Regions from separate parts of the Conyzicola lurida genome, predicted to be linked through region 2. Evidence: predicted binding sites of a transcription regulator. Region 2 holds the regulator's gene; the other holds the start of a gene.

Region 1 (15,915 bases), 1.3 Mb from region 2:
CGCTCACGACCGCGGGCGTCGAGAACAGCTATCTCGCGTTCAACGACGTCGCGATCGCCCGCCGCCCGGGCAACGGCGTCGTTACCGCGGACCTGCGGGTCGACGCGACTCCGTACGGGTACTACAAGGCCGACGCGCTCGTCATCGCGACCTCGGCCGGGTCGACCGCCTACAACTACGCGGCCGGCGGCCCGGTGCTCTCGCCGGCGATCGCCGCCTCGGTCGTCACTCCGGTGGCCCCGATGTCGGGCATCACCCGGTCGGTCGTGCTCAGCCACCGCGAACGCATGCAGCTCACCATCGGCGAGGGCACGACCGCGGCCGCGGTCGAAATCGACGGCCGCGCCATGGCCGAGGTCACCGAGGGGGTCGAGCTGCGCATCCAGATGCGGCGCAACGCGGGAATGGTCATTCGCCTCGACGCGGGACGGCACGCGAACAAGGGCCGCATCAAGCTCAGCCTGCTCGACCTGCCGCTGCGCCGCGACCAGCTGCTCGAACTGGTGCCGTCAGAGCTGCGCGAGCGGGTGACCGGGGCGAAGTAGCGGGGTGCAGGTCTAGCCGACGAGCACAGCGACCACCGGCGTCGCCAACAGCACGAACGCCACGACGTTGCCGGCCACCGTGAGCCAGAAGACCGCGCGGAACGACCGTTTTGCCGTCTTGTGCCGCAGCGACTGCTGCGCGACGATCGCGCCCGGCCAGCCGCCGGCGAGGGCGAGCAGGTGCAGCGTGTTCTCCGAGATGCGGTGCGCGCCCCGCCCGGCGGCCCGCTTGTCGACCGCGTAGACGACGAAGACGACGACGCTGAGGCCCAGGTAGAGGCCGTGCACCCAGACCGGAAAGGGCCACTCGACCCACACCCCGACGTAGAGCGCCACGAAGGCGGCGAGCACGAGATAGCTCGGCAGGGCGGGAGCTGCCGGAGGGCGGGAGGGCATCTGCCGAGCCTAGGCGCGGCCGTCGAACTTGTCGAAGTCGCCGGGCTTGTCGAAGAGCCGTACCGTTGACGGGGTGACCGTCAACCGTAACGCCCTCCTCGCCTTCGCCGCAGACGCCCTGCTGGTCCTCGTATTCGTGCTCATCGGCCGGGCGAGCCACGACGAGAACCCGGTGCTCGGAGCGCTCGTCACCTACTGGCCGTTCCTCGTCGCGCTCGTCGTCGGCTGGCTGGGGACCCGGGCCTGGCGCGCGCCGCGCGCGGTCGTGAAGACCGGCGTGCCTGTCTGGATCGTCACGGTCGTCGGCGGCATTCTGCTGCGTCTGGCCAGCGACCAGGGTGTCCAGCTCAGCTTCGTGATCGTGACATCCGTCGTTCTCGGCATTTTTCTGGTCGGATGGCGCGGGGCAGCCGCCCTCGTCACGAGAAGCCGCCGCTCCCGCGCCGCTCGCTGAGCCCGTCGAAGCGAGAACGAGCTACGCCGGCCACACCCCGATGATGATCGACATGATCACGATCGTCACGAACTCGTGCGCGACGTTGAGCACGGTGAGCCCGGTGGGGCGTCCGTCGAACGCGTCGTGGGTGATGAAGCGTGCCGCGGTGAACCCGGCCCAGAGGATGATGGCCGTGACGAGCGAGTTCACGAAGAAGCTGCCGCCGTAGAAGTCCCACGAGATGTACGCCGAGCCTGCCAGCACCCAGGCGGTGACGAAGCTCACCAGCACGGTGATCACGATCGGCCGCACCGCATCCTTCGCCTCGCCCGTGTGCGTGATATTCGCCGCCTTCATCCAATAGGTACCGAAGACCTTCGGCGTGTACCAGATCGACCCCACAACCATGCTCGACAGAGTGGCCAGCACGACCGCGATGTAGTTGATCTCCGGAACCATGGGGGCCTCGTTTCGTGAAGTGGTGTCGGAATTGTATTCCCCGTCCGTCGGTTGTCTGAAGTGGGCGCTAGCCTCGAGTGACCACAGACGATCCTGACGAAGAGTTCCATGAGCCCCACCAGCACGACGCCGACGACGCACCGACTGCTCGCCCCGCAGTACCTGTGGACCACCATCGGCTCGATCACCCTCATCTTCCTCGGCGCTTTCGAGTCGCTCGCCGTGACCACGATCATGCCGACCGTCAGCCGCGAGCTCGACGGCCAGGCGCTGTACTCGCTCGCGTTCTCCGCCACTCTCGCCGCGAGCGTCATCGGCATGGTCGTCGCGGGCGGCTGGTCCGACCGGCGCGGACCCTCCGGACCGCTCATCGCGTCGATGGCGATCTTCGTCGTCGGCCTGGTGCTGTCGGGCACTGCCGAGAACATGTACGTCTTCATCGTCGGGCGCTTCCTGCAGGGCCTCGGTTCGGGCGCGACGATCGTGGCGCTCTACGTCGTCGTGGCGCGCATCTACCCGCCCACGCTGCACCCGCGCATGTTCGGCGCGTTCGCCACGGCCTGGGTCGTGCCGTCCCTCGTCGGCCCGCCCGTCGCCGGCGTCGTGGCCGATACCGTCGGCTGGCACTGGGTATTCCTCGGCGTCGGCGTCATCGCACTGGTCGCGGCGGGCGCGATCGTGCCCGCGTTGCTGCACCTGCGGTCCGTCTCCAACACCGCGGCAGCCGGATCCACCTGGGCCGTGCTCTGGGCGATCGTCGTCGCCGCGGGAGTGCTCGCGATCGGCCTCGGCGGAGAGAACGGCGGTGCGCTGGCCTGGCCGATCGTGGTCGTCGCGTTCGTCGTCGTGGTGCTCGCGGTGCGTCCGTTGCTACCCCGCGGAACCCTGCGGGTCAAGCGCGGACTCCCGGCCACCGTCATCCTGCGTGGCGCCGTCGCCGCACCGTTCTTCGCCACGGAGGTCTACCTGCCCTACCTGCTGCACGAGCAGTACGGCCTGCCGTCGTGGCTCGCGGGACTGATCCTCACGGTCGGCGCCGTGTCGTGGGCGACCGGCTCGACCCTGCAGGGGCGGTTGGGCGAGCGGATGTCGCATTCGACCACGGTCCGCCTCGGTGCGGCCATCGTCTTCCTCGGTATCGCGGTGCAGCTGGTCACGGCGTCCCTCGTGCTCTCGCCGATCGTCGCGGCGGCCGGCTGGCTGCTCGCGGGCGGCGGCATGGGGTTGCTCTTCCCGCGCCTGTCGACGCTCGTGCTGTCGATGTCGGACGAGACCGACCAGGGCTTCAACAGTGCGGCGATGACGATCGCCGATTCGAGTGCGTCGGCGGTGACGATCGCGTTCGCCGGGCTGGTGTTCACGGCCTTCGGCGCGGCCACGGGCAACGGGTTCGTCGCGGCGCTCGCGCTGACGACGGTTCTGGCGCTGGCTGCGATGCCGATCGCGGCGCGGGTGCGCACGCGCGCTCAGGCGGGTTGAGCCCGTCGAAACCCAAAGCGGGTTGAACTTGTCGACACCCAAAAAAGAATTTCGACGAGCTCAATCCACGAACTTACGAACGCGCGAGCAACGCCTCCAGCGCCGCCAGGGCGGGAACCTGCCCGCGCACCAACCGCCCCCGCGCGATCTCAACCGAGCACCACTCGGCGCGGTCCAGCTCGGGGAACGTCACCGACGTGCCCGACCCGCGCGGCCACTCCACGGTGACCGGAGTGCTCGACAGCTGCTCCATCTCGTCGTGGGCTCCGGCGAACACCGTCACGATTTTGCCCGACGTGTACCGGAAGTCGCCGAGGTTGGCGTAGGCGATGTCGGGCGCCGGCCGGCCGATTTCCTCGGAGAACTCGCGCAGCGCCGTGCCGAACGGATCCTCGCCCGGTTCGACGAGCCCCTTGGGGATCGACCACGCGGCGGACTGCTTGTACGCCCAGAACGGTCCGCCCATGTGGCCGATGAACACCTCGAGGGTGTCGGCAGGGGAGAGCCGGTACAGCAGGATTCCCGCGCTGTGGTCTTCGGAGACGGACATAGTTCACCCTAGATGCGCGATGGGCCCCGACCGTGCGGTCGGAGCCCATCTGTTGCGGAAAGGTTAGTTGGCGACGTCGCCGCGCCAGGAGCCGGTCTCGACCGACTCGGCCTCGATGAACTCCTTGAAGTTCTTGAGGTCCTTCTTGATCACGTGATCGTCGACACCGACGACCGCTGCGGCCTTCTCGGCGAGGCCGCTGGCCTCCCAATCGAGCTGCACGGTGACGCGCGACTCGGTGTCGCTCAGCTTGTGGAACGTGACGACACCGGCGTGGTTCTCGTCGCCGCCCACGCTGTTCCAGGCGACGCGCTCGTCGGGGTGCTGCTCGGAGATCTTGGCGTCGAACTCGCGCTCGACTCCGGCGATCTTCACCTTCCAGTGGGTGAGCGTGTCGGTCGTCTGCGTGATCGACTCGACGAAGCTCAGGAACTTCGGGAAGGTCTCGAACTGCGTCCACTGGTTGTACGCGGTCGAGACGGGGACGTTGACGTCGACGGTTTCGATGACCTGGGGCATGTCTGTGTTCCTCACTCCGCCACTCGGCGGATGTCGTGGATGTCCTTCGACGGTATTCCGCAATCCGGATGCGTGCAGGGCATGGCCAGCGGGGCGTTCGGCTGGTACCTTGCCCGCTCGTCGCGGTCGTTCCCAGCCAGCCCCTTGACCGGGCCCCCTGCCGCACCGGTACCGTCGACCCATGGCGAACATCGTGCAGAACCTTGCCCAGCAGGTCACGTCGGTCGGCGCTCGCGCCAGTTACGGTGACCCGGTCAGTATCGACGGAGTGGAGATCGTGCCGGTGTCGCTGGTCTGGTTCGGCTTCGGCGGCGGCAGCGACAACGTCGAGAACGGCGGAGGCGGCGGGGGAGGTGCGAGCATCCCGATCGGCGCCTACGTGCGCGGCCCGGCCGGCGCGACTTTCAAGCCGAACCCCACAGCCGTGCTCGCCGTGCTGACCCCGATCGCGTGGGCCGCGAGCTGGGCCATCGCCGCGGTCGCTCTCGGCACCAACCGCCGTCGCCGCCACTGAGCGAACCTCCGAATCCCGACAGAATTCGGCATTTCGGGTATGGATGTCGCAGGTGCGGCGTTGACTGTGGCGCGTGCCGCCACGGTTCCACAAGCTAAGGAGAACGACCCGATGAACGCAGTACCCACGATCACTCTGAACAACGGCACGGAGATCCCCCAGCTCGGCTTCGGCGTCTTCCAGGTCCCGCCAGAGGACACCAAGAAGGCGACCCTCGAGGCGCTCGAGGTCGGCTACCGCCACATCGACACCGCCCAGATGTACGGAAACGAGCAGGGCGTCGGCGAAGCAGTCGCGGAGTCCGGTCTGGCTCGCGAAGAGATCTTCGTGACCAGCAAGCTCAACAACGGCTTCCACGCCCGCGAAGACGCACTGAAGGCATTCGACCGCAGCCTCGAGACCCTCGGCTTCGAGTACCTCGACCTGTTCCTCATCCACTGGCCGCTGCCCGCGGTCGGCGACTACGTCGAGACCTGGAAGGCGCTCGAAGAGATCAAGGCGTCCGGACGCGTCGAGGCGATCGGTGTCTCCAACTTCCAGCCGGCCCACCTGCAGCGCCTCTTCGACGAGACCGAGACGGTCCCCGCCGTCAACCAGATCGAGGTACACCCCTACCTGACCAACGAGGTCGCCCGCGCCTTCAACACCGAGCACGGCATCATCACCGAGGCCTGGTCGCCGATCGCCCAGGGCGGCGTCTTGAAGGATCCCGTCATCCAGGCCATCGCCGACCGCGTCGGCCGCACCACAGCGCAGGTCACCCTGCGCTGGCACCTGCAGCGGGGCGACATCATCTTCCCGAAGTCGGTCACCCGCAGCCGCGTCGAAGAGAACTTCGCGCTGTTCGACTTCGAGCTGACCGCCGACGATCTGACCGCGATCGCCGGACTCAACCGCGACGAGCGCACCGGGCCGAACCCCGACGAGTTCAACTGGATCCCGTAAGTCGGGCCCCGCGTCATCCGCCCCTCGTCTGAAAAGGCGAGGGGCGCCTGCGTTAAGTCATAGCTCAGGCACAGGAATACCCCAGAGAGCCTCGGCTACCGTCGGAGAATGGCCATCGCGAACTCTGACGGATCCGCCCTGACCGGTTTTGCCGACTGGGCGGTGAGCGTGATGGAAACGCTCGGCGCTCCCGGCGCGGGCCTCGTCATCGCGATCGAGAACCTCTTCCCGCCGCTGCCGAGCGAGGTGATCCTGCCGCTCGCCGGATTCACCGCGAGCCGCGGCAGCTTCAGCCTGATCGAAGCCATAGCGTTCACGACCATCGGCTCCGTCGTCGGCGCACTCGTTCTCTACGCGCTTGGCGCGTGGCTCGGCCGCGGGCCGATCCGCGCGCTGGTCGGCAAGCTGCCCCTCATGGACGTCGAGGACTTCGACCGTACCGAAGTCTGGTTCAACCGCCACGGCACCAAAGCGGTGTTCTTCGGGCGCATGGTGCCGCTGTTCCGCAGCTTCATCTCGCTGCCCGCGGGCGTCGAACGCATGCCGGTGCTGAAGTTCACGGCGCTCACCGCAGCGGGCAGCCTCATCTGGAACTCGATCTTCGTCGTCGCCGGGTTCTACCTCGGCGAGAACTGGCACATCGTCGAGGAGTACGCGGGAATCTTCCAGAAGGTCGTGATCGCCGTCGTCATCGCGCTGGTCGTCTGGTTCCTGACGACCCGCATCCGTTCGATCCGCAGGAAGCGCTCAGAAGCCGTCGAAGCCGATTGAGCCCTTAGAGCGGATTGAGCCTGTCGAAATCCCCGCGCGGGGCTCCGACAAGCTCAAACCAACCTGTTCGAACGAGAACTATTCCGTCTCGTCGGCTTCTTCGTCCTCTTCGGGATTGAAGTTGCTCTCTTCACCGAGAGTCACTGCGATTCCGTCGTCGGACGGCGGGATCGTGCCCTCGTCGCCGAGGCCGTCTTCTTTTTTCTTGTCGACCATGGTGGTACTCCTTCTGGATCGCCTCCGAGTTTATCCGTCCGCTCCGGGCGAACGCTGATCGGGCCTTTACGGGGAATGGATTTCAGCCCCCAGCGTTAACTTGAGTCAAAGGCACTCAAGTTTCACCGGGAGGTCGAATTGCCTACGAACAACACACCCGAAGAATCCGCCAACTCGTTCGACGAGTTCCTCGCGCGGTACCTTCAGGGCGAGCGGTCGGCGCAGTCCGGCAACTCGATCAACATCAGCCGCCTGCTGAGCCGTCGCAGCCGCGAGGTGCTCGCCGAGGCGGGCCAGCTCGCCGTCGAGCTCGGCCACTCCGAGCTCGACGCGCTGCACATCCTGCGTGTCCTCGCGAGCAACGAGCCCGCGATCGGCGCCATCACCGGTGTCGGCGCCGACCCCAAGTCGATCGTCAACGGCGTCGACGAGCGTCTGCCCGAGGGCGTGCGCGCCACCATCGGTGCTGCACCCATGCTCACGCAGTCGGGACAGCGCGCGATCCTGCACGCCTACCAGATCGCCCGTGCCTCGGGCTCGACGTACATCGACCCCGAGCACCTCTTCTTCGCGCTCGTCATCAATCAGGACTCGCCCGCGGGCCAGGTGCTGACATCCGCCGGCGTCACGCCCGAGGCGTTGCAGTCGAACCTGCGCGAGTCGGTCACTCCGGAGGCGGAGGCCGCGACATCCGACGCTCAGAAGAGCACCACGCCCACGCTCGACAGCTACGGCATCGACCTCACCGAGCGTGCCCGCAACGGCGAACTCGACCCCGTGATCGGCCGTGCCGACGAGATCGAGCAGACCATCGAGATCCTCAGCCGGCGCACCAAGAACAACCCGGTGCTGATCGGCGAGGCCGGCGTCGGCAAGACCGCGATCGTCGAGGGCCTCGCCCAGGCGATCGTCGACGGGGGAGTGCCCGAGCAGCTTCGCGACAAGCGCGTCGTCTCCCTCGACCTTCCCGCGATGCTCGCCGGCACCAAGTACCGTGGCGACTTCGAAGAGCGCCTCACCAAGCTCATGGACGAGATCACCGCGCACAAGAGCGAGCTGATCGTGTTCATCGACGAGCTGCACACGGTCGTCGGCGCGGGCGGATCCGGCGACGGCGCGATGGACGCGGGCAACATCCTCAAGCCGCGGCTCGCCCGCGGTGAACTGCACGTGGTCGGCGCCACCACGCTCAAGGAATACCGCTCGATCGAGAAGGACCCGGCGCTCGAACGCCGGTTCCAGACCGTGACGGTCGGCGAGCCGAGCATCGAAGACGCCGTGCTCATCCTCTCGGGGCTGCGCGGCGCGTACGAGGATCACCACGCGGTGACCTACACCGACGCGGCCATCCGCGCTTCCGTCGAGCTGTCGGCGCGCTACGTGACCGACCGCTTCCTGCCCGACAAGGCGATCGACCTCATCGACCAGGCCGGGGCGCGACTGCGCCTCACGCTCGGGTCGAAGGTCGACGTCTCCGCGCTGCTCGAAGAGCTCGCGACGCTCGAGCAGTCGAAGAACTCCGCCGTGAGCGCCGAGCACTACGAGGAGGCCTCGCGGTACCGTGACGAGATCGAGGCGCTGCAGCGCAAGCTCGACGCGCACGGTGCTGCCGCGACATCCGGAATCTCGGCCGTGGTCGACGAGAAGGAGATCGCCGCCGTGATCTCCCGCGCCACCGGCATCCCGGCCAGCCGCCTCACCGAGGCCGACCGTTCGCGTCTCGCCCGTCTCGAAGACGAGCTGCACGCCCGGGTCGTCGGCCAGGACGACGCGGTCTCCGTCGTCGCGAAGGCCGTTCGGCGCAACCGCACCGGCATGGGCGACGCCGACCGGCCCGTGGGCAGCTTCCTGTTCCTCGGCCCGACCGGCGTCGGCAAGACCGAGCTGGCCAAGTCGCTGGCCGAGTCGCTGTTCGGCGACCCGACCGCGATGCTGCGCTTCGACATGAGCGAGTTCGGCGAGCGGCACACGGTGTCGCGTCTCGTCGGCGCCCCTCCCGGATACGTCGGGTACGACGAGGCCGGACAGCTCACCGAGCGCATCCGACGCAACCCGTACTCGGTCGTCCTCTTCGACGAGATCGAGAAGGCCCACCCCGACGTCTTCAACCTGCTTCTGCAGGTTCTGGATGACGGCCGCCTGACCGACGGCCAGGGACGCACGGTCGACTTCCGCAACGCGGTCATCATCATGACGTCGAACGTGGGCGCCGAGGTGCTCGCGAGCCGCAGCGGTGCCATGGGCTTCGTCGGATCCTCCGACGCGAGCGGCTACTCCTCCGAGAAGGATCTGCGCGACCGCGTCATGGGCAAGCTGCGCGAGGCGATGCGGCCCGAGTTCCTCAACCGCATCGACGAGATCGTGCTGTTCCGCAAGCTGTCGGCCCCGCAGTTGCGCGAGATCGTGCGGCTGCTGCTCGACGCGACATCCGCCCGGTTGGCCGGTCGCTCGATTTCGCTGACAGTGACGGATGACGCGGTGGACTGGATCGCCGAACGCGGGTACGAGCCCGAGTACGGTGCGCGGCCGCTGCGCCGCACGATCCAGCGCGAGCTCGACGACCGCATCGCCGACCTGCTCGTGACGGAGGCGCTGACCGACGGCGGCGCCGTCACGGTCGACACGGTCGACGGAGAGCTGCGGGTCAGCCCTGCTGGAACCCTCCGCATGGCGGCATAGCGTCAGCCGCGGGTTGAGCCTGTCGAAACCCTGAACCGCCCGCCCCACACCCGGGGCGGGCGGTTTTTCCGTTCTCCTCAAGATCCGCACACCGATAACACGATTACCCGTAGTATCTCCACTGGAGTTTCGATCACGAAAGAAACGGGGACTACGACATGCACATGACCGAACGCGCGTCGCGCGTCATCGACTTCCGCGAACTCGGCTCCGATTTCCGCTGGATCGACGTCAAGACGTTCGAGCTCAAGAAGTCCCGCGGCAACCTCGACACGCTGGCCGCCCTGATCGCGAACCCCTGGTACGACGACGACTACGCGAGTCCCTCCGGCGCGCTGCCGACTCCCTCGCCGGGAGTGCACGGCCCGTACCGGCTCGACGCCATCACGCCGAACTCGTTCGAAGAGGTCAGTACCCGCGCGTGCTCCGCCGCCATGACCGCGTGGGCCGACCAGCTCGGCCCGCTGCCCACCGCTTTCGCCGCCCGGTATTCCTACGTCGTGCAGTCGCTCCTGCTCGACTCGCGCTTCGTCTACCGTTTGCGCGACCTCGGCCCCGCCGCGCTGCACGGCCGCAACGACCACCTCGGCGCCCTCGGGTTCCTCGAGTTCGTCATCGCCTCGAAGTCCTCGAAAAAGGTAGCCCTGTTGGTCGCTAGCGACGACTAGCCGCCGCGGTGGTTGAGTAGGCGGCCGCGGCCGTATCGAAACTCCTACCCCAACCCCGCACCTCGTCAACCGCTTCACCCCTCGACCCCCGCCTGCCACGCTAGCCAGGTGACCACCGCGACCTGCACCTACGCCCTGGGCGGCTGGTGCGTCGACTGGTTCTCCGACTTCGTGATGTCGTCGGGCTTCGCCGGGATCCTCGCCGTGGTCGCCGCCGTCGTCGCCTACGCCGCGGCCACCCGCAACGCGTCGCGCGAGCGCTGGTGGCGCCGCGCCGAATCCGCGCTCAACATGACGACGTCGGCCGACAAGTACATCCGTCTCGCCGGCCTCGAGATCCTCGGATCTATGAAAACGCGTGACGCCGACGAGCGCACGTTCATCCGTGTGACCATCAAGTGGTTCACCGACGAGGCACTGCAGCGGCCCACCGGTGAGGAGGAACCGCACGACGATCCGGCGCCGAAACCACTCGGCGTCGCCACCCGGGCGGGCATGCGCATCGATGGCTTTTTCCAGCGGCCGAGACGATAATTGGCAGCACGAGTGGAGCCAGGTAGGAGGGCGACATGAATCCGAGAGACGTTCCCCAGCGCGAGGCCTCGAAGCCGTCGCCGGAGGAGAGCATCCTCGCAGCGCAGATCCGGGTCAAGCTCGATCGCCAAGACAAGATCCCCACGCCCGAGTGGATCGTCCGGCTGGCGAACTCCGGACAGACCAACCCGACCAGCTGAGCACGCCATGACCGTCGACTCGATCGTCATCAATGCGTCGCCCGAGCAGGTCTGGGCGGCCCTCCTTGCGGGGACGGGCGGCTGGTACTTCGACAACCGCATCGAGTCGAGCTGGGTCGTCGGGGAGCCGGTGACCAACTACGGCCCCGCCGGCGACATCCATATTCACGGCGTCGTCGTGGCGATCGAGCCGCAGAAGCGGCTCGTCACGACGTTCCGGCCCGTGTGGGTCGAGTCCGTCAGCGGCGCCCCGACCACCGAGGTGGAATGGAGGCTGACGCCGATCGGCCCGCTCACCCGCGTCACCCTGACGCACCGGGGCCTGCCGATCCAGAGCCCGGTCGCGACCGAGATCGCCGAGGGCTGGGTCTACCTGCTGAGCAACCTCAAGACCGTGCTGGAGACCGGCAAGCGGATGCCGCCGCCGGTCTGACAGCTCTACGGCCGCAGCAAAACCTTCCCGCCACGCCCCTCGATGAAGTTCGCCTCACTCGCCGTGCGCACGTCGTAGAACGAGTAGGTCGCCTCGACCGGAAGGGTGAGTGCCCCGGTCCGAATCCGCAGCGCCAACTCGCCGAGCAGTTCGCTCCGCTTCTGCGGAGCCATCGAGCCCATGACCTTGCTGCCCCAGAATCCCTTGACGGTGAGGTTGTTGAAGATGATGCCGCCCGAGCGGATCTCCATCACGGGCGACGCCATCGCGCCGAAGACGATGAGGGTGCCGTTCTCGGCGAGCAACGACGTGAGGTCGCCCGAGGCGCTGCCGCCCACGGAGTCGAGCGCGGTCGTGATGGGGGAGTCGCCCGTGATCTGCTTAACCTTCTCCTGCCACCCGTCGGTCTCGGTGGCGACGACGTTGGTGATGCCCTGCGCCTCGAGTTCGGCGACGCGCTCGGGCTTGCGCACGAGTCCGACGACGTTGATGCCGCGCGCGACTGCGAGTTGGGCGACGAGGCGTCCCACGGCGCCGTTTGCGGCGTTCTGCAGCAGCCAGTCGCCCTCGCCGAGGTCGAGCGTGTCGAGCAGGCTGATCGCGCTGAACGGCATCGAGACCAGCTGCGCGGCGACCTCGTCGGTCAGTGACTCGTCGACGGGGATCAGTGACGCGGCCTTGGCGATGAAGTACTCGGCCCAGACGCCGAACGTTCCGCCGGTGGCGACGCGCTGGCCGACCTCGAGGTGCGTGACGTCGGCGCCGAGCGCGTCGACGACGCCGACGGCTTCGGTGCCGGCGCGGGCGGGCAGCTCGGGCTTGAACCCGTAGGTGCCGCGCACGGTCCAGAGGTCGTGGTTGTGGATCGGCGACAGCAGCAGGCGCACCCGCACCTCGCTGGCGGAGGGCTCCGGCAGGTCGATGTTCTCGACGGCGAGAACCGCGTTGGGCTCACCGAACTCGTGATGGATGATGGCGCGCATGGCAGTACCGGCTTTCCTATTCGTGATGCTCACTCGGCTGCAACGCTGCTCGTCGAACTGAACTGGTCGTTTCACTATATACTGCAACGACCAGTTCAAATGAGCGGATGACGGAGCCTGACGTGGGACGATCGAAGACGTTTGTCGACACCGACGTCGTGCTCGCGGCCCGCGACGTTTTCTGGGGGAGCGGCTACGAGAACACCGCCGTCGCCGACCTCGAAAGCGCCACCGGACTGAACCGGTCCAGCCTGTACCACTCGTTCGGCAGCAAGCGCGGCCTCTTCGACGCCGCGGTCGAGTCGTACCTCGACGACGTCGTGCGCCCTCGTCTCGCCCCGCTCGCGTCGCCGCTAGTCGCGTCGGACGCGCTCGAGAATTACATCCGCGGGCTCCGCCGCGCGATGGTCGACGAGCCGTCGTCGCTCGCGGCCAACGGCTGTCTGCTGCTCAACGCCACCGGGTCGCCCGTCGGGCGCGAGGCCGCGGTGCAGGATGTGGTCGCGCGCTACGTGGCCGAGCTTCGCGCCGGCGTAACCGCGGGCGTCGCGACGAGGCGTCCCGACCTGGACACGCCCGCCCGCGAACTCCTCACCACCACGGTCACTGGCCTGATCTTCGCCTCGATGGCGATCGTGCGGGTAGACCGCCACGCGGCCGGCGCCACCCTGGACGCCGCCCTGGCCGCAATCGCCCCCGTGGCGGATTGAGCCTGTCGAAATCCATGTGATTCACGCAGCAACATCAACCCAGGCCGCAATCGCCCCAATGACCGCGCCGAGAGTCACTAACCCCCAGCCCCAGGCCTGACGGTTGTATGCCTGTGACAGCCGGAGCTCGTCTGCGTCGAGCAGATTCGCCGCCTTCGCCAGCACGGCTTGGGAGGCGCGGCGCCGCTTGACGACCCGAAGTCGGGAGAACCTGTTCTTCGCCTCGCCGACCTCGCGCTGCACGATCGAGTTCTGAGCCGCCAAGAAATGGCGCATCGAGTCGAGTCCCGTGCGCGCGGACGTGATGACCTGCCACACGGTGCCGACGACGGTCACGGTGGCGCCGATCGCGATCCAGAGAGTGAGGCTCACAGCGGTTCCAATCTCGCGCAGACAGGAAGGGGATTTCTCCTCACTCTAAGTGCGCGGGCCGATCGAGCACAGCGCTGACCGAACCGCGATGTAAAACATTCTTGACACGAAGCCCCGTCGCCCCTACCGTCATCCATGTAAAGAATCTTTGACACGGAGGTGTGCGATGACTCTCGAAGAACGGCAGTCCTGGATCCAGCTCGTGGTGTCCGTCGTGTTGTACGGCGTCTACGTCGCGGTGATCCTGCGGCAGGCGGCATCCATGCCCCTCGTCGACGTCGACTACGTGCCGGCCATGCTGTGGACGATCGGCGGCGCAATCGTCACGGCCATCGTCGTCAGCATCGCGGTGGGCATCGTCACGCCCCGCAGCGACCAGAAGAAAGACGTGCGCGACCGCGACATCGCCCGCGTCGGCGACCGGGTGGGGCAGTCGTTCCTCGTGATCGGAACCCTCGGCGCACTGCTTCTCGCGATCGTCGAGGCCGACTACTTCTACATCGCCAACGCCCTCTACCTCGGCTTCGCGCTCTCGACCGTGCTCGGCTCGATCACCCGGGTCGTCATCTACCGCCGGGGGTTCTGAGAGTGGTGAAGGCGACGAAGGTGACGAACAACATCCGGGCGCTGCGGGCCGCGGCCGGCGACATGACGCAGGCCGACCTGGCCGACCGCATCGGAGTGACCCGGCAGACCGTCATCGCGATCGAGCAGGGCCGCTATTCGCCCTCGCTGGAGGTGGCGTTCCAGATCGCCCGCGAGTTCGATGTGCCCCTCGACGACGTATTCCACTACGGAGGCTGACATGAAAGCGATAGTGCAGGACCGCTACGGCGACTCCTCGGTGCTCCATCTCGCGGACGTTCCCGTACCCACCATCGGCGCCGACGACGTGCTTGTCGACGTGCGCGCGACCGCGCTCAACATCGGCGACACCCACCTCATGACCGGGCTGCCGCTGATTGTGCGTCCGTTCGTCGGCCTCCGTGGCCCGCGGCAGAGAATCAGGGGCATGGATGTCGCGGGCGTCGTCCATTCGGTCGGTGCCGCCGTCACGGCCTACGCCCCGGGAGACGAGGTGTTCGGCGTGGTGTCCGCGGGCCTCGCTGAATTCGCCCGTGCGTCGGCCGCGAAGATCGCGCCCAAGCCGGCCTCGCTCACGTTCGAGCAGGCCGCGTGTCTGCCGACCTCGGGCGCGACCGCACTTCACGCGTTGCGCGACGCCGGGCGCCTGCAGCCGGGCCAGCGTGTTCTCGTCATCGGAGCAGCCGGCGGAGTGGGCATCTTCGCGACGCAGATCGCTCGGGCCTCCGGTGCGCACGTGACCGGGGTATGCAGCACCTCGAAGGTCGGCTTCGTGAAGTCTCTCGGCGCCGACGAGGTCATCGACTACACGGTGACGGACATCACGACTCTCGACGCCCGGTACGACCTCATCTTGGATCTGGCCGGCATGCGACCGATCCCGTCCCTGCGTCGCATCCTCGCGCCGACCGGAACCCTCGTGCTCGTCGGGGGAGAGGGCGGTTCGCGCCTGCTCGGCGGCCTCACCCGCTCGATGCTCGCCCCGTTGCGCGCCCTGGGCTCGAAGCAGCGCCTGGTGGGCTTCAATTCGGTGACGAATGCCTCGGATCTCGGGTCGCTCGCCGAGCTCGCCGAAGCAGGAAAGATCGCGCCTGTGATCGACTCTGTTGAGTTGGCGGCGCGGGTCGACGGACTCGCGCCGTCATTTCTAACGAACAAGCGCCATGGAAAGCGAGTCATTGTTGGTTGAGCCGTCGGACTGATTGCCCGCGTTGTCTTTGAGGATCAGATAGCCAAGCTCGCGGCATCCTATATTTCGGGCAGATTTTTTCTGTGGTGAGACGACTCGAAAAAAGTACTTGCGCGACGAGACGAGCTATCCGTACCAATCCAGTCGGCGACCCTTCGCTCCAACTCTTCCACAGCCACGTTTAGCTGGAACTTTTCTCCGCCGGTAAGAAGTGTCATTCCACCTTGGCTGGCCGCCGCAAGACGTTCAAGAGCGATTCGAGCATCTGGAGTTGAGGGTTTGATCCCTCGCGAACCCAAGACGGTTCGAATCATCGACAGCTCGCGAATGGCGTCGTCAGACATGAACGTTTCGAGCTCGCGAATCGCACCGATCATTTCGGCTGCGAGGGCACGTGAAGATTCGGCGCTGTCGCCTAGTAAGGCATCGACCGCGAGTGTGACTTCGGCGGGAGCGTATCTTGTCGCCACTATTTGCATTACTGAGCGAGCAGTAACGTCGTGTCTTTCCATGGATGCGACGACTCGCGCCAGCTGATCAATGGTCCAGCAACTAATTTTCAGGGATTGCGCACGTTTTGCCGCCGCCGCGTCGTCTTCACGAGTGCCGCCGGGGTATCCCGGAGCGACGAGCAAACAACCATCGGCACCCTCGTCGACCATGTGTTCCTGCAATCCTGCAAAGTCAAGAGCGCTGAGGCTCGGCAACTTGCCGCTGGCTTTTGCCTCAAGT
Region 2 (15,915 bases):
CACGGTGGTCAGGTACTCCTCCTCGGTGACGCCGCGAGTGCTCAGCGTGCGCTGCTCGGCGACGACGAGTCCGAGCCGCTCGAGGGCGGCCTCGCCCCGAGGGGTGAGCTCGTACGAGGTGGGGGTCGCGTCGACCCAACCGCTCTCGATGAGTTCGCCGAGGTGCTCCACCGACGACTCCGCCGCCGCGCCCTCGGTCGCCGGGGCGAGGAAGGGGGCGACGGCGGAGTCGAGCTGGGCGACCGTGGCCGGGCCCTGGGCGAGCACATTGAGCAGCTGCCACTGTCGGCGGGTAACCCCGTGCTCCTCGAGCGTGGCCGCGAACTGCTCGTCGATCAGGCGGTCGACGAGTTTGAGCCAGAAACCTATCGGTCGATGATCAGCCATGCCGCGAGGATACGCCCGGGGCTCGGCGCGGCGGAAGGTCTAGTACTCGAAGCCCAGCTCGGCCGGGTACTCGCCGAGCGCGGTGAGCTGCGTGGCGGCCGCCTGCAGGTGCGCGAGCGTGAGCCCGAGCGTGCCGGGCCCGAAGCTGACCCGGGAGACGCCGAGGTCCGCGAGCTTTTTCAGGGGCACGGATGTCGGATTGGAGATGACCGACACCTTGCCGTCGATCTCGGCGAGAGCGCGGGAGACGAGCTCCTCCGTTCCGAGGCCGAGGACGAACACCACGTCGGCACCGGCGCCCAGGTAGGCGTTGGCGCGGGCGACGGCGTCATCCCACTCGCCCCCGCCGGCGAGTACGTCGACGCGCGCGTTGATCACGAGCGGGACGCCGGTCGAGACGGCGGCACGGCGCGCGGCGGCGACGCGCTCCGCGGCGACCTCGAGCGGGAACAGGGGCGCTTTGGCCGCGCCGATGCTGTCCTCGATGTTGATGCCGGCCGCTCCGGCCGCGATGAGTCGGGCCACGTTCGCCTCGACGCCGGCGGCATCCGGGGAATAGCCCTTCTCGAAGTCGACCGAGACGGGAACGTCCACGGCGCCGATGACGACGCCGGCGGCAGCGATGGCCTGGTCGACCGTGAGGCCTTCGCCGTCCTCGACCCCGTGGGCGAACGAGACGGCGTGGCTCGCGGTGGCGAGCGCCTTCACGCCGGGAGCGCCGGCGACGATGCGGGCAGTGACGGCGTCCCAGACGTTGGTGACGATGAGGGGCGTGCCGGGCACGTGGAGCGAGCGGAGGAGTTCTGCCTTGGCGGCTGTTGTCGTTGTCATGACCTCAGCCTGTCAACGATCGGGCCGGAAGGAGAGCGTGTTTCGGACTCTTACGGTGCTTTCAGAGCCAACCCGGTCAGTGCGCCTTCGGTGCCACCTTGACGAACAGCATCAGGATCAGGCCCGCGAGGATCACCAGCGTGATGGCGAGGATGCCCCAGTACTGCGCGCCGAACAGGGCGATCGAGCCGGCCCAGAGCAGCGGCGAGATGAAGCTCGCGGCGCGGCCGGTGGTCGCGTACAGTCCGAAGATCTCGCCCTCGCGGCCAGCCGGGGTGACGCGGGCGAGGAGCGAGCGGCTCGACGACTGGGCGGGACCCACGAAGGCGCAAAGGATCAGGCCGCCGATCCAGAACACGATCTTGCCGGAGTCGTGGAGCGCGAAGACCGCGGTGCCCGCGACGACCAGACCGATGAGAGAGAACAGGATGACGGCACGGGGACCGAACCGGTCGTCGAACCGGCCCGCGATGATGGTGCTGAGCCCTGCGACCAGATTCGCGGCGATGCCGAAGCCGACCACCTCGAGGAAGCCGAAGCCGAAGGTCACCGCGCCGATGACGGCGCCGAAGGCGAAGATTCCGGCGAGGCCGTCGCGGTAGACGGCGCTGGCGAGCAGGAACCAGAAGGTCTGGCGCGCCTCGCGGAACAGCTTGCGGATGTCCTTTACGAGCACGCCGTAGCTCGCGAAGAAGTTCACCTTGGCGCGGGCGCTCGCCGACGGCGCGACCTCGGGCACGTTGAGGAAGATCGGGAGCGCGAAGAGGATGCTCCACACCGCGCAGCCGACCGCGACGAGGCGGAAGGGCAGCCCGTTCTCCTCCGAGACGCCGAACCAGTCGGCGGAGTAGGCGACCACGACGATCACGAGCGCGAAGATGCCGCCGATGTAGCCGAAGCCCCAGCCGAGCCCGCTCACCTTGCCGACCGTCTTCGGGGTCGAGACCTGCACGAGCATCGCGTTGTAGTTGACTCCCGCGATCTCGGTGAAGACGCTGCCGATCGCGACGAGCGAGATGCCGAGCACGAAGTACTGCGCCGACCCCTGCACGAAGAAGAGCAGCAGCATCGAGACGACGATCGCGACGGTGTTCAGCCCGAGCCAGAACTTGCGGCGGCCCATCGCGTCGGAGCGCTGACCGAGCACCGGAGCGAGCAGGGCGATGAAGACGCCCGCGATGCCGATGGCGAGGCCGTACTGGCTCGAGAGTTCGGAGAGCCCGGCGTCGTAGATCGGGTCGCCCTCCCCCAGCGCAGCGATGTCCGGCGGCAGGAAGACGTCGGTCGTCAGATAGAGGGCGGTGAAGATGAAGCTCAGGATGACGGTGTTGAAGGGCTGCGTCGCCCAGTCCCAGAGTGCCCACGACCAGACCTGCTTGCGCGGGATGACGCGGCCCTCCTGCAGGTCGAGCCCGACGGCCGCGATCGCCCCGGTGTTCGCCACGGCGGGCACCGTCACCGTCGTGGCCGAATGGTCGCGGGCGGGCTTCTTCTCATTCATGGTCACAGGGTAGTGGGCACGGGGAAACAACGGGTTACCGACGCGAAACTGGGAGTTGAGCCGGAGTGGCTCAAGTTTTCGCCCATCAACTTGACAAAGTTTTGGACCGGTCTCAAACTTGATACAGCGCGGCTCAACTTAGGTCGGGCCGCACACATTCTTTACACGGAGGAGATAGAGCACATGGCTCGTGCAGTAGGAATTGACCTGGGAACGACCAACTCGGTCGTCGCAGTACTCGAGGGTGGAGAACCCACCGTCATCGCCAACGCGGAAGGATTCCGCACGACCCCCTCGGTCGTCGCCTTCACGAAGGACAACGACGTGCTGGTCGGCGAGACCGCCAAGCGCCAGAACGTCACCAACGTCGACCGCACCATCTCGTCGGTCAAGCGCCACATGGGCACCAACTGGACCGTCGACATCGACGGCAAGAAGTACACGCCGCAGGAGATCTCGGCCCGCATCCTCGCGAAGCTCAAGCGCGACGCGGAGCAGTACCTCGGCGAGCCCGTCACCGACGCGGTCGTCACCGTCCCCGCGTACTTCAACGATGCCGAGCGCCAGGCCACGAAGGACGCCGGCGAGATCGCCGGCCTCAACGTCCTCCGCATCATCAACGAGCCGACCGCCGCGGCACTCGCCTACGGCCTCGACAAGGGCAAGGAAGACGAGCTCATCCTGGTCTTCGACCTCGGTGGCGGAACCTTCGACGTCTCGCTGCTCGAAGTGGGCAAGGACGACGACTTCTCCACCATCCAGGTTCGCTCGACCGCCGGTGACAACCGCCTCGGTGGAGACGACTGGGACCAGCGCGTCGTCGACTACCTGATCACCAAGTTCAAGGAGACCACCGGCGTCGACGTCTCCAACGACAAGATCGCCAAGCAGCGCCTCAAGGAAGCCGCCGAGCAGGCCAAGAAGGAACTCTCCTCCTCGACCTCCACCTCGATCCAGCTCCCCTACCTCTCGCTCACCGAGAACGGCCCGGCCAACCTCGACGAGACCCTGACCCGCGCCAAGTTCGAAGAGCTCACCAAGGACCTCCTCGAGCGCACCCGCAAGCCCTTCACCGACGTCATCAAGGAGGCCGGTGTCTCGGTCGCCGATGTCTCGCACGTCGTCCTCGTGGGTGGTTCCACCCGCATGCCCGCCGTTGTCGAGCTCGTCAAGTCGCTGACCGGCGGCAAGGAGCCGAACAAGGGCGTCAACCCTGACGAGGTCGTCGCCGTCGGCGCCGCACTCCAGGCCGGTGTGCTGAAGGGCGAGCGCAAGGACGTCCTGCTCATCGACGTCACCCCCCTGAGCCTCGGTATCGAGACCAAGGGCGGCATCATGACCAAGCTCATCGAGCGCAACACGGCCATCCCGACCAAGCGCAGCGAGACCTTCACCACGGCCGACGACAACCAGCCCTCCGTGGCGATCCAGGTCTTCCAGGGCGAGCGCGACTTCACCCGCGACAACAAGAACCTCGGAACGTTCGAGCTTCAGGGCATCGCACCTGCTCCCCGCGGCATCCCGCAGGTCGAGGTGACCTTCGACATCGACGCCAACGGCATCGTGCAGGTCCACGCGAAGGACAAGGGAACCGGCAAGGAGCAGTCGATCACCATCACCGGTGGCTCGTCGCTCTCGAAGGACGACATCGAGCGCATGGTTCGCGAGGGTGAAGAGCACGCCGCAGAGGACAAGGCCCGCCGCGAGGCAGCCGAGATCCGCAACACTGCCGAGCAGCTCGCCTACTCGACCGACAAGCTGCTCGTCGACAACGCCGACAAGCTGCCCGACGACGTGAAGACCTCGGTCCAGGCCGACGTCGACGCGCTCAAGACGGCGCTCGCCGGAGACGACGAGGCAGCGGTCAAGACCGCCTTCGACACTCTCGCCGAGAGCCAGACGAAGATCGGCGAGGCCCTCTACGCGCAGAGCGAGACCGCGAACGCGGCTCCCGGTGCGGCAGACGACGCTCAGGACGAGCCGACGTCGACCACCAACAACGACGAGGACATCGTCGATGCTGAGGTCGTCGAAGACGAGCCCGAGACCAAGAAGTAGTAGCGAATGTCTCCCGACAAAAAGAACCCTTCGACAGGCTCAGGGCGAGATCGGGACGACAACCAGGAGCCGGAGGCCACCACGGCCTCCGGCACCCCGGAGTCGTCCGAAGAGACCACGACCGACGCGCCGGCTGAAGAAGTCGTCGTCGAGGCGGACGAGGTCGTCGACGTCCCCGTCGAGACCGAGTCGCTGAGCGAAGAAGACGCCGCTCTGCTCGACCTCGCGGCCGTCGACCTCGTCTCCGAGATGCGCAGCGACATGCTGCGCGCCCAGGCCGAGCTCGTCAACTTCCGCACCCGCGTGGAGCGCGACCGCGTCGCCAACCGCGAATCGGTCATCGCCGAGGTCATCCGATCGCTGCTCCCGGCGATCGACGACCTCACGCGTGCCGAGAAGCACGGCGACCTCGAGGGCAGCCCCCTCGAGCTGGTCGCGGCGAAGATCCGTTCCGCTTTCGAGCGCTACGGTCTGCGTTCGGTCGGCGAGAAGGGCGAGGTCTTCGACCCGCACTTCCACGAGGCCGTCGTCCAGCTGCCGACGCCCGGTGCCACCGAGCAGACCGTCGCCGACGTCATCGACCCCGGTTATGCCCTGGGCGAGCGCCTCATCCGCGCCGCCAAGGTCGCGGTCTCCGTTCCCGAGTAGGCAGACCACGTGGCAAGCCAGGACTGGTTCGATAAGGACTTCTACAAGATCTTGGGAGTGTCGAAAGACATCTCCCAGGCCGATCTGAAGAAGACCTATCGCAAATTGGCCCGCCAGTATCACCCGGACTCCAACCCGGGCGATGCCAAGGCGGAGGCGAAGTTCAAGGAGATCAGCGAAGCGAACTCCGTGCTCTCCGACCCGGAGACACGCAAGGAGTACGACCAGATCCGCGCCATGGGTTCCGGAGCACGCTTCACCGCGCCCGGCCGCCCCGGGCAGCAGGGCGGCGGCTTCGAGGACGTCTTCGGCGGGATGTTCGGCCAGTCCAACGCCCGGCGCGGAAGCGCGCAGGGCGGTGCCAGCTTCGAGGATCTGCTCGGCGGGATGTTCGGCGGCGGCGACACCGGTTTCGGTTCGTCCACCGGCGGCTTCCGCGGGGCGGGCGGTCCGACGCGGGGTCGCGACTTCAGCGCGACCACCACGCTCGACTTCCTCACGGCTATCCGTGGCGAGACGATCAAGCTGCAGCCGGCGGGCGGTGCCTCGATCAACGTCAAGGTGCCGGCCGGCGTCAGCGACGGCCAGAAGATCCGTCTCAAGGGCAAGGGCGAACCGAGTCCGGATGGCGGTGCCCCCGGCGACCTCGTCCTGACGGTCACCGTGCGCACCCACCCGGTGTTCGAACGCGACGGCCTCAACCTCCGGGTCGAGGTCCCGATCACGTTCGTCGAGGCGACCCTCGGCGCCACGATCGAGGTCCCCACGCTCGGCGGAGAGCCCGTGCGGCTCAAAGTCGCACCGGGTACCCCGAGCGGACGCGCCCTGCGCGTGAAGGGCCGTGGCGTGACGACGGCCAAGGGCGTGGGCGACCTGCTCGCGACCGTCCAGGTCGCCGTGCCGAGCCATCTCAGCGGGGAAGCGCGCGACCGCCTCGAGGCGTTCGCCGCCGCGATGCCCGACGAGAACCCCCGCGCCGAACTGCTCGCGAAGGCACGCGGCTGATGGTCGACGAGAACTCCCCGGTCTTCGCGATCGCCGTCGCGGCGGAACTCGCCGCGATGCATCCCCAGACCCTGCGCCAGTACGACCGTCTCGGGCTCGTCAGCCCGAGACGGACGGCCGGCAAGTCGCGGCGCTATTCCATGCGCGACGTGGTGCAGTTACGGGAGATCGCCGCACTCTCGGCGGAAGGCCTCAACCTCGAAGGCATCCGCCGCATCCTCGAGCTAGAAAACCAGGTGGTTGCCCTGTCCAGTCGTGTGCACGAACTCGAGCACGCGCTCGCCGAAGAGCTGCTGAACCGCTCCGGGCGACGCGTCTTCGCGGCGGGAGCCGCCGGCGACGTCGTGTCGCTGCGCCCCGGCACTCGCGCGCACCGCGCCAACGAACTGGTGGTGTGGCGCCCGTGAGCGACTTCGATTTCGAGGTCCTCCGTCGCTACCCCGACGTCGAGGCGCCCAACCTCTTCGCGTACGACCCGAGCGACCGGCTGATTCTCGCCGAAGCCGCGGAGGCGCTGGCCGCCGCAGCTCCCGGCCAGGTCACGGTGATCGGCGACTCCTACGGAGCGCTCACGATCGGCGCCGCCCACGCCCACGGGCTGACCGGCATCCGGGTGCACCAGGACGCGCTCTCCGGCGAACTCGCGCTCGGCTTCAACGCCCGCGAGGAGAACCTCGGCGACGCCTACGAGAACCACGCGCTCGACGAGTCGCTGCTGAGCGGTGCCACCGTCGTGCTGCTCCAGCTCCCCCGCTCGCTCGAAGAGCTCGACGACATCGCGAACGCGATCGCGCGCTTCGCCGACCCGTCGGTCGTCGTCTACTCGGCCGGCCGCATCAAGCACATGACCCTCGGCATGAACGAGGTGCTCGCCCGCTACTTCGGCCGGGTCGACGTGACCCGCGCGCAGCAGAAGTCGCGCGGCCTGATCGCTCGCGAGCCCCGCGAGACGGAGGCCCCCGCGCGCCGCAAGCAGTTCCACTCGGACCTCGGACTCTGGGTCGTCGCCACCGGGTCGGTCTTCGCCGGCACCAAGGTCGACATCGGCACGCGGGCACTGCTCGCCGTGCTCGACCAGGTCGACCCGAACGCCACGACCGCGATCGACCTGGGCGCGGGTACCGGCATCCTCGCGGCGACGCTCGCGAAGACCCGGCCCGGGCTGCGCGTCATCGCCACCGACCAGTCGGCGTCTGCCGTGGCATCCGCCACTGCAACGATGGAAGCCAACGACCTGCAGTCGCAGGTGACCGTCGTCCGAGACGACGGGCTGTCCAGCCAGCCCGACGAGAGCGCCGACGTGATCGTGGTCAACCCGCCGTTCCACATCGGCGGCGCGGTGCACGCGGGCGCGGCGATCAACCTGCTGTCCGACGTCTACCGCGTACTCAAGCCCGGCGGCCAACTCTGGGCCGTCTACAACACCCACCTTGCCTACCGCGCGGAGATGGGCCGCATGGTCGGGCCGACGACACCCATTAGCCGTAACGACAAATTCACGGTCACCCTAGCCGAGAAACCCCTCACCGAGACCTGATTGAAAGCGCAGGAATCATGGCCAACCTCCAAGGTGCACCCGGCACCGACGACGATCAGAAGACGGCGCTCGAACGATACGGCGTCGACCTCACGGCGATCGCCCGCAGTGGAAAGCTCGACCCCGTAATCGGGCGTGACGCGGAGATCCGCCGCGTCAGCCAGGTGCTCACCCGTCGCACCAAGAACAACCCCGTGCTCATCGGCGAGCCCGGCGTCGGCAAGACCGCCGTCGTCGAGGGTCTCGCGCAGCGCATCGTCGCCGGCGACGTCGCCGACTCGCTCAAGGGCAAGCGGCTGGTGTCGCTCGACCTCGCCGCCCTCGTGGCCGGCGCCAAGTACCGCGGCGAGTTCGAGGAGCGCCTCAAGGCGGTGCTCACCGAGATCAACCAGGCCGACGGCGAGATCATCACCTTCATCGACGAACTGCACACGCTCATGGGTGCGGGCGGCGGCGAAGGCTCCGTAGCCGCGTCGAACATGCTCAAGCCCATGCTGGCGCGCGGCGAGCTGCGCCTCATCGGCGCCACGACGCTCGACGAGTACCGCCAGTACATCGAGAAGGACGCCGCTCTCGAGCGACGCTTCCAGCAGGTGTTCGTCGGCGAGCCGAGCGTGGAAGACACCATCGCGATCCTCCGCGGACTGCGCGGCCGGTACGAGGCACACCACCAGATCACGATCGAAGACGGTGCGCTCGTCGCCGCGGCCGCCCTGTCGAACCGCTACATCTCGGGCCGCAAGCTGCCCGACAAGGCGATCGACCTGATCGACGAGGCCGCGTCGCGTCTGCGCATGGAGATCGACTCCTCCCCCGTCGAGATCGACGAGCTGCGTCGCAGCGTCGACCGGCTCAAGCTCGAAGAACTCGCGCTCAAGCGTGAGAAGGATGACGCGTCCAAGGCCCGTCTTGAAAAGCTGCGAGCCGATCTCCGCGACCGGGAGGGCACCCTCAAGGGGCTCCAGGCCCGCTGGGAGAAGGAGCGCGCCTCGATCAACCGCGTCGGCGAGCTGAAGAAGCGCCTCGACAACCTCGAGACCGAGTCGGAACGCGCCCAGCGCGAGGGCAACCTCGAGCGCGCGTCCCGGCTGCTCTACGGCGAGATCCCCGAGGTGAAGCGCGCGCTCGACGAGGCCGAGAAGGCCGAAGCCGGCGGACCCCGCATGGTGAGCGAGCAGGTCACCGCGGAGGACATCGCCGAGGTCATCGCCGCGTGGACCGGTGTTCCCGTCGGCAAGCTGCTGCAGGGCGAGACCGAGCGGCTGCTGAGCCTCGAGGGTGAGCTGGGCAAGCGCCTGATCGGCCAGAAGGACGCCGTGCGCGCGGTCAGCGAGGCCGTGCGGCGCACCCGTGCCGGCGTCTCCGACCCCGACCGTCCGACCGGCACGTTTATGTTCCTCGGCCCCACGGGCGTCGGCAAGACCGAACTCGCGAAGGCCCTCGCCGAGTACCTGTTCGACGACGAGAAGGCCCTCGTGCGCATCGACATGAGCGAGTACGGCGAGAAGTTCTCGGTCTCGCGGCTGGTCGGTGCCCCTCCCGGGTACATCGGCTACGAACAGGGCGGACAGCTGACCGAGGCCGTGCGCCGCCGCCCGTACTCGGTGATCCTGCTCGACGAGGTCGAGAAAGCGCACCCCGAGGTCTTCGACCTGCTGCTGCAGGTGCTCGACGACGGACGGCTGACCGACGGCCAGGGCCGCACGGTCGACTTCCGCAACGTGATCCTCATTCTCACCAGCAACCTGGGCAGCCAGTACCTCGTCGACCAGACGCTCGACTGGGACACCAAGTACCAGGCCGTGCAGGAACTGGTGCGCAAGTCGTTCAAGCCGGAGTTCCTCAACCGGCTCGACGACATCGTGGTGTTCTCGCCGCTGTCGGAGAACGAGCTGGCGCAGATCGTCGAGCTGTACGTCGACCGGCTGAGCCGCCGCCTCGGCGACCGCCGCCTCGAGCTCGCGGTCACGCCGAACGCGCGGCTCTGGCTCGCCGAGCGCGGGTACGACCCGATCTACGGCGCGCGGCCGCTGCGTCGCCTCATGCAGCACGAGATCGACGACAAGCTCGCGCGGTCGCTGCTGTCGGGCGACATCCGCGACGGCGACACGGTACTGGTCGACCTCGCCTCCGACGACGACGGCCTCAGCGTCACCAAGGTGCAGGTCTAACTGTCGCGCGGCGGCGGTCCGGCCCCGTCTACACGACGGACTAGGTCGGGTCGTCGCCGAACGTGCGCCGGACGAGCACCTGCACGTCGCGGTCGAGACCGTCGATCTGCTGCTTGACCGCGTCGAACCGGACGTCGACCGCGTCGAACCGCGCATCGACGGCGGTGAATCGCACGTCGGTCGAATCTGGCCCCGAATTGCGTCTGCATCGAGTCCTCGAGCTTGCTGCCGACCGACCCCGCTGTGGGGCGGAGTGGAGAAGAAAAGCGGCATCCGGCCCTGTGGTGGACAGGACCGTGGATAAGTCAGCGGTTAGACGGCGAGCTCGCGAGTGATCGCGGCGACGAAGGCGTCGATGTCGGCCTCGGTGGTGTCGAACGACGCCATCCAGCGCACCTCGTTCGCCGCGGCATCCCAATCGTAGAAACGGAAGGACTCGCGCAGGCGGTCGGCGACTCCCGCGGGCAGCTTCGCGAAGACCGCGTTGGCCTCGGTCGGCTGGCTGAACGAGAGTCCGCTGATGGCGCCGCTCGCGATGGCCGCCTCGAGCGAAGAACGCAGCCGCGCGGCCATGGCATTGGCGTGGCCGGCCGTGCGCAAGTAGAGGTCGTCGTCGAGCAGCGCGATGAGCTGCGCCGAGACGAAGCGCATCTTCGACGCGAGCTGCATCGAGAGCTTGCGCAGGTAGACGATCCCGTCGGACACCTCGGGGTTCAGCACCACGACGGCCTCGCCGTAGAGCAGTCCGTTCTTGGTACCGCCGAAGCTCAGGATGTCGATGCCGGCGTCGGTGGTGAAATCGCGCAACGGAACCCCGAGGGCGGCCGCGGCGTTGGAGATGCGCGCACCGTCGAGGTGCACGCTCATGCCGAGCGAGTGCGCGTGGTCGGTGATGGCACGGATCTCGTCGACCGTGTACAGGGTGCCGAGCTCAGTGGTGTTGGTGATGCTCACGGCGAGCGGCTGGGCGCGGTGTTCGTCGCCCCATCCCCAGGCCTCGAGGTCGATGAGCTCAGGGGTGAGCTTGCCGTCGGGCGCCTCGACCGTGAGTAGCTTGAGGCCGCTGACCCGCTCGGGCGCTCCGCCCTCGTCCGTGTTGATGTGCGCGGTCTTCGCCGAGACGACGGCGCCCCAGCGCGGCAGCAGCGAGGTGAGCGCGGTGACGTTGGCGCCGGTGCCGTTGAACACCGGGAACGCCTCGGCCTGGTCGCCGAAGTGCGACTTCATGACCTCCTGGAGGCGGGCGGTATAGACGTCGCCGCCGTACGCGACCTGGTGTCCGCCGTTGGCGTCGGCGATCGCGGCCAGCACCTCGGGGAGGACCCCCGCGTAGTTGTCGGAAGCGAAGCCGCGGGAATCGAGATCGTGGAGTTGGGTCACGTGTCTATTGTCTCAGGACGAAACCGGTGGTCGAGTAGCGGCGGGCGGCCCACTCAACCACCGGTGAGAGCCTTACGCCGCCGACTTCAGCGCGTCCTTGAGCTTGACCGGCGCGCCCATGCGCAGCAGCCCGTTCTCGTAGATGCGTGATCCGATCGCGATGATCGCCAGCGTCGACACGACGAGGATGACGAGGGACACCAGCGGCTCCCACCACTCGGCAAGTCCGAGGAAGACCCGCAGCGGCATCCCGATCGGCGCCGAGAACGGCACGTACGACATGATGCCGAGCACGAGCGGGTTGTCGTAGAAGAAGATGACGAGGAAGTACGGCACCATGATCAGCATCGTGATGGGCGTGATCGCGCCGCCCATGTCCTCCTGACGCGAGACGAGCGCGCCGGCGGCCGCGAACATGGCGGCGAGCATCACGAAGCCGATGACGAAGAAGACCAGGAACCAGACGATCGAGGGTCCGACCTCGGCGAGCAGGATGTCCTGTCCCGTCGCCAACAGCCCGACGCCGGCGAACAGCGCGATCAACACGATCTGGCCGAAGGCGAGCAGGCTGTTGCCGACGACCTTGCCGGCGAGCAGCACCCGTACCGGCACCGTCGCCATCAGGATCTCGACGATGCGGGTCTGCTTCTCCTCCACCACGCTCTGCGCGATCAGCTGTCCGAAGGTCAGCGCCGACGAGAAGAAGATGATGCCGAACGCGAGGGCGACGAGGTAGACGATGCCGGGGTTCTGGTCGCTCGGGTCGAGCAGCAGCACCTGCGGGGCCTCGCTGAGAGCCGCGACGACGCCCGAGGGCGCCTCGTCGAGACCGATCACGGTGAGCCCCAGCTGTCCCTCCGAAGGCACGACCGCGGCGTCGACCGAACCGTCGCGCACCAGCGCCTCGGCCTCGTCGACCGAATCGGCCTCGGTGACCTCGAACGCGTCGGTCGCCTCGACCGTCGTGACCGCGGAGCCGACGGCCGCCACGGACGGCAGCGACTGGTTCGCGCCGAGGATTCCCCCGGCGACGATCGAGCCGAGAACGAGGAGCAGCAGGATGCCGGTGGAGATCAGGAACGCCTTGCTGCGAAGGCGCATGCGGATCTCGCGCTCGGCGACGAGCCAGATGGCGGGCAGTGTGGCGGGCCTGGAGTAGTGCGTGCCGGTGGTGCTCACTGGATGACCTCCTTGAAGATCTGGGAAAGCGAGGGGAGTTGCGGCGCGAACCGCTCGACGGTGCTGGTGGCGATGGCGCGCTGCAGCACCCGCTGCGCGGTCTCGTCGGTGTCGACGTCGAACAGCGAGTAGCCGCCGTCGAAGTCGAGAACGGTGACGCCCGCTTCGTCCCGGAGCCAGCCGGCGTCGCCGCCGAGCTGGATCTCGTAGCGCGGCAGCGTGTGCGCGGCACGGATGCCCTCGCGGGAACCGCTCGCCCGGATCTCGCCGTCGGCGATGACGACGAGGTCGTCGCAGAGGCGTTCGACGATGTCGAGCTGGTGCGAGGAGAAGATGACCGGGGCGCCGGTGGCGGCGAAGTCCTTGAGCACGTTGAGCACGACCTCGACCGCGATCGGGTCGAGGCCCGAGAACGGTTCGTCGAGCACGAGAACCTCGGGGTCGTGCACGAGTGCCGCGGCGATCTGCGCGCGCTGCTGGTTGCCGAGCGAGAGGCTCTCGACGGTGTCGTCGACGCGCTCGCCGAGGCCGAGGCGCTCGAGCAGGCTCTCCGTGTTCTGCTTCGCCTGCGTCTGGCTCATGCCGTGCAGGCGGCCGAGGTACACGATCTGCTCGGCGATCTTCATCTTGGGGTACAGGCCACGCTCCTCCGGCATGTAGCCGAAGCGGGTGCGCTGCTCGGCGGTGAGCGGCGCACCGTCGAGGGTGACCGTGCCGGAGTCCGCGGCGAGGACGCCGAGGATGACGCGCATCGTCGTGGTCTTTCCGGCGCCGTTGCCGCCGACGAAGCCGGTCATGCGGCCTCCGGCGACCGTGAACGACACGTCGCGCAGAACGCGCCGGTCGCCGAACGACCGATTGATCGAGTGGAGCTCGAGCATCTAAAACCTCCCATGTTCGGTGACCACGCTACGGAGGAGCGGTGCGCCGCGGCATCCGTCGGGTGACGGGTTTAATTCCTCAGCCGCTGGGGGGAGTCGTGCCGCCGCGCACCGCGAAGCCGTGCTCGTAGGCGTAGACGACCGCCTGGATGCGGTCGCGCACTCCTAGCTTGGTCAGTACGTTCGAGACGTGGGTCTTGACCGTCGCCTCGCCCACGTAGAGGGCGATCGCGATCTCGGCGTTCGACTTGCCCTGGGCGATGAGGGCGAGGACCTCGGTCTCGCGGTCGGTCAGGTCGGGCAGCACCGCGCGGTCGGGGAGCGTCGCGACCGGCGAGGTCGTGGCGCCGAACCGCTCGATCACACGCCGGGTGACGCTCGGCGAGAGCAGTGCGTCGCCCCGGGCGAGCACCTGCACTGCCTCGACCAGGTTCTCGGGACTCGCGGTCTTGAGCAGGAACCCGCTCGCACCCGCGCTCAGCGCCTCGAACAGGTAGTCGTCGCGGTCGAACGTGGTGAGGATCAGCACGCGGCTGGTGTTCGCGGGGTCGGCGACGATCGCACGGGTGGCGGCGAGGCCGTCCGTGCCGGGCATCTGCACGTCCATGCAGATCACGTCGGGTTCGAGTTCGAGGGCGAGCCGGATGCCGTCGGTGCCGTTGGACGCTTCGCCGACGACCTCGATTCCCGGCTCGCTGTTCAGGATGATGCGGAAGCCGGCGCGCACCAGCTCCTGGTCGTCGACGAGCAGGACGGTGGTCATGAGGCTGCCTCGGTGGACTCGGTGATTCGGGGGGCGATGCGGGCGCGCACGAGATAGCCGCCGCGGGCACGCGGACCGACCTCGAGCTCGCCGCCGACCGCGGCGAGACGCTCGCGCATGCCGACGTGGCCGAGTCCGGTGCCGCTCGAGGTCAGTCCGCGGCCCACGCCGGTGTCGGCGACCTCGAGCTCGACGCCGTCGGCGAGGTAGCGCAGGCGCACGTCGACGGTCGCCCGTCCTCCCCCGTGCTTGCGCACGTTGGTGAGTGCTTCCTGCGCCACCCGGTAGACGGTGAACCCGACGAGGGTCGGCACGGGGCGGGCGTCGCCGACCACGTGCAGGGTGGCGGGGATGCCGGCGGCGCTGGTCTCCTCGACGAGGTCGGGCAGCTGGTCGACCCCCCGTGTCGAGGAACTGCTGCTCGCGGCATCCGTGTCGTTGTCTCTCAGGGTGGTGAGCAGGCGGTGCAGTTCGTCGACGGCCTGCCGCGCGCTCGCCTCGATCGTCGAGAGCGACTCGGACGCCTGCGCGGGGTCGGTCGCGAGCACACGACGGGCCGCCCCGGCCTGCACGCCCATGACCGACACGTGGTGGGCCACGACGTCGTGCAGCTCGCGGGCGATGCGCACCCGGTCGAGGGCGACGGCCTGGTGCGCGCTGATCTCGCGCTCCTGGGCGAGCTCCTCCGTGCGGTCTTCGAGCTCGGCACGGGAGCGGGCGCCGCGGTAGGCGGAGTCGCCGAAGTAGTAGGCGCCGCCGAAGTAGAGCAGGTTGGTGAGCACGTTGATGACCGCGTAGGAGGCGAACGCGCTGAAGACGCCGGAGCGGGAGAAGCCGGGCAGGGTGTCGGGGTCGTTCACGGTGAGCAGCAGCTGCACGCCGATCCAGACGAACATGCCGACGATGATCAGCACCCGGGTGATCGTCGCGGCGCGGCGGTGCCGGCTCCACGCGCCGACGGAATAGATCGCGATGAAGAGCGTGATGCTGCCGAACAGCGCCTCGGGCACCCGGAAAGTGGGGGCGAGGAAGAAGGCGACGGAGACGACGACCGCCACGATCTCGGGGTAACGGCGGCGCCAGGCCAGCGGGACGGTGAGCGCGAGGATCATGAGCGCGCTGAGCCAGATCGGCGCGGGGTGCAGCTGCGGGTCGACGTCGAGGTCGGTGAAGTAGCCCGAACGCGCGTGCAGCAGCGCGCTCACGATGGTGCCGACCGCGAGTGCCGCGACGCCGATGGCGTCACGACGGTACCCCTCGCGGCCCGGTCGGGGGCGCAGCCAGTCGTCAGTCACGGGTCAACGCTACCGAGGCGGGTGGGGCGGGGCATCCGTCTCGCGGGGGAACGGCGAACCGCCAGCGGATTGAGCCCGTCGAAACCCGGGGTTTCGACAGGCTCAACCCGCCTGAGCCCTAAGCCGTGATCCCCGCCGTCGACTCGATCACGGCGGTCATCTTCTTGGAGAGCGCCTCGTAGAACATCGAGAGCGGGAACTCGTCGTCCATCACCGCGTCGGTGTACCCGCGGGGCGGGCCGTCGAGCGGCAGGTCGCGCACCGCCCAGCGCGAGGCCG

The links. Region 2 encodes HspR, which represses chaperone genes until heat shock. Its sites were predicted from a motif close to AAGTTGAGTCNNNNNGACTCAACTT; they were not measured.
Region 1: HD599_RS10385 (ATP-dependent Clp protease ATP-binding subunit) is a predicted target of HspR. The motif match lies at 6,928-6,952, and genes of this name have one in related genera.

The regions. Positions count from the first base shown of each region.
Region 1 covers NZ_JACHMJ010000001.1:2,126,457-2,142,371, reverse strand. Annotated here, with positions in the region: gene HD599_RS10440 (NAD(+)/NADH kinase) at 1-545, shown strand, start outside; gene HD599_RS10435 (DUF1294 domain-containing protein) at 558-941, opposite strand; gene HD599_RS10430 (DUF3054 family protein) at 1,015-1,395, shown strand; gene HD599_RS10425 (DUF1761 domain-containing protein) at 1,417-1,836, opposite strand; gene HD599_RS10420 (MFS transporter) at 1,945-3,315, shown strand; gene HD599_RS10415 (NUDIX domain-containing protein) at 3,389-3,865, opposite strand; gene HD599_RS10410 (SRPBCC family protein) at 3,929-4,384, opposite strand; gene HD599_RS10405 (hypothetical protein) at 4,566-4,898, shown strand; gene HD599_RS10400 (aldo/keto reductase) at 5,010-5,843, shown strand; gene HD599_RS10395 (DedA family protein) at 5,952-6,614, shown strand; gene HD599_RS10390 (hypothetical protein) at 6,693-6,830, opposite strand; gene HD599_RS10385 (ATP-dependent Clp protease ATP-binding subunit) at 6,969-9,509, shown strand; gene HD599_RS10380 (hypothetical protein) at 9,674-10,177, shown strand; gene HD599_RS10375 (hypothetical protein) at 10,286-10,711, shown strand; gene HD599_RS10370 (hypothetical protein) at 10,747-10,911, shown strand; gene HD599_RS10365 (SRPBCC domain-containing protein) at 10,919-11,344, shown strand; gene HD599_RS10360 (zinc-binding dehydrogenase) at 11,350-12,327, opposite strand; gene HD599_RS10355 (TetR/AcrR family transcriptional regulator) at 12,435-13,037, shown strand; gene HD599_RS10350 (hypothetical protein) at 13,059-13,409, opposite strand; gene HD599_RS10345 (hypothetical protein) at 13,576-13,995, shown strand; gene HD599_RS10340 (helix-turn-helix domain-containing protein) at 13,998-14,213, shown strand; gene HD599_RS10335 (NAD(P)-dependent alcohol dehydrogenase) at 14,215-15,183, shown strand; gene HD599_RS10330 (ATP-binding protein) at 15,243-15,915, opposite strand, start outside.
Region 2 covers NZ_JACHMJ010000001.1:3,458,118-3,474,032, forward strand. Annotated here, with positions in the region: gene HD599_RS16865 (MarR family winged helix-turn-helix transcriptional regulator) at 1-387, opposite strand, end outside; gene HD599_RS16870 (isocitrate lyase/PEP mutase family protein) at 427-1,218, opposite strand; gene HD599_RS16875 (MFS transporter) at 1,295-2,719, opposite strand; gene dnaK (molecular chaperone DnaK) at 2,903-4,777, shown strand; gene HD599_RS16885 (nucleotide exchange factor GrpE) at 4,784-5,425, shown strand; gene HD599_RS16890 (DnaJ C-terminal domain-containing protein) at 5,435-6,430, shown strand; gene HD599_RS16895 (heat shock protein transcriptional repressor HspR) at 6,430-6,837, shown strand; gene HD599_RS16900 (methyltransferase) at 6,834-7,967, shown strand; gene HD599_RS16905 (ATP-dependent Clp protease ATP-binding subunit) at 7,985-10,138, shown strand; gene HD599_RS18245 (hypothetical protein) at 10,179-10,313, opposite strand; gene HD599_RS16910 (beta-eliminating lyase-related protein) at 10,451-11,518, opposite strand; gene HD599_RS16915 (ABC transporter permease) at 11,591-12,697, opposite strand; gene HD599_RS16920 (ABC transporter ATP-binding protein) at 12,694-13,578, opposite strand; gene HD599_RS16925 (response regulator) at 13,658-14,341, opposite strand; gene HD599_RS16930 (histidine kinase) at 14,338-15,636, opposite strand; gene HD599_RS16935 (DUF6421 family protein) at 15,755-15,915, opposite strand, start outside.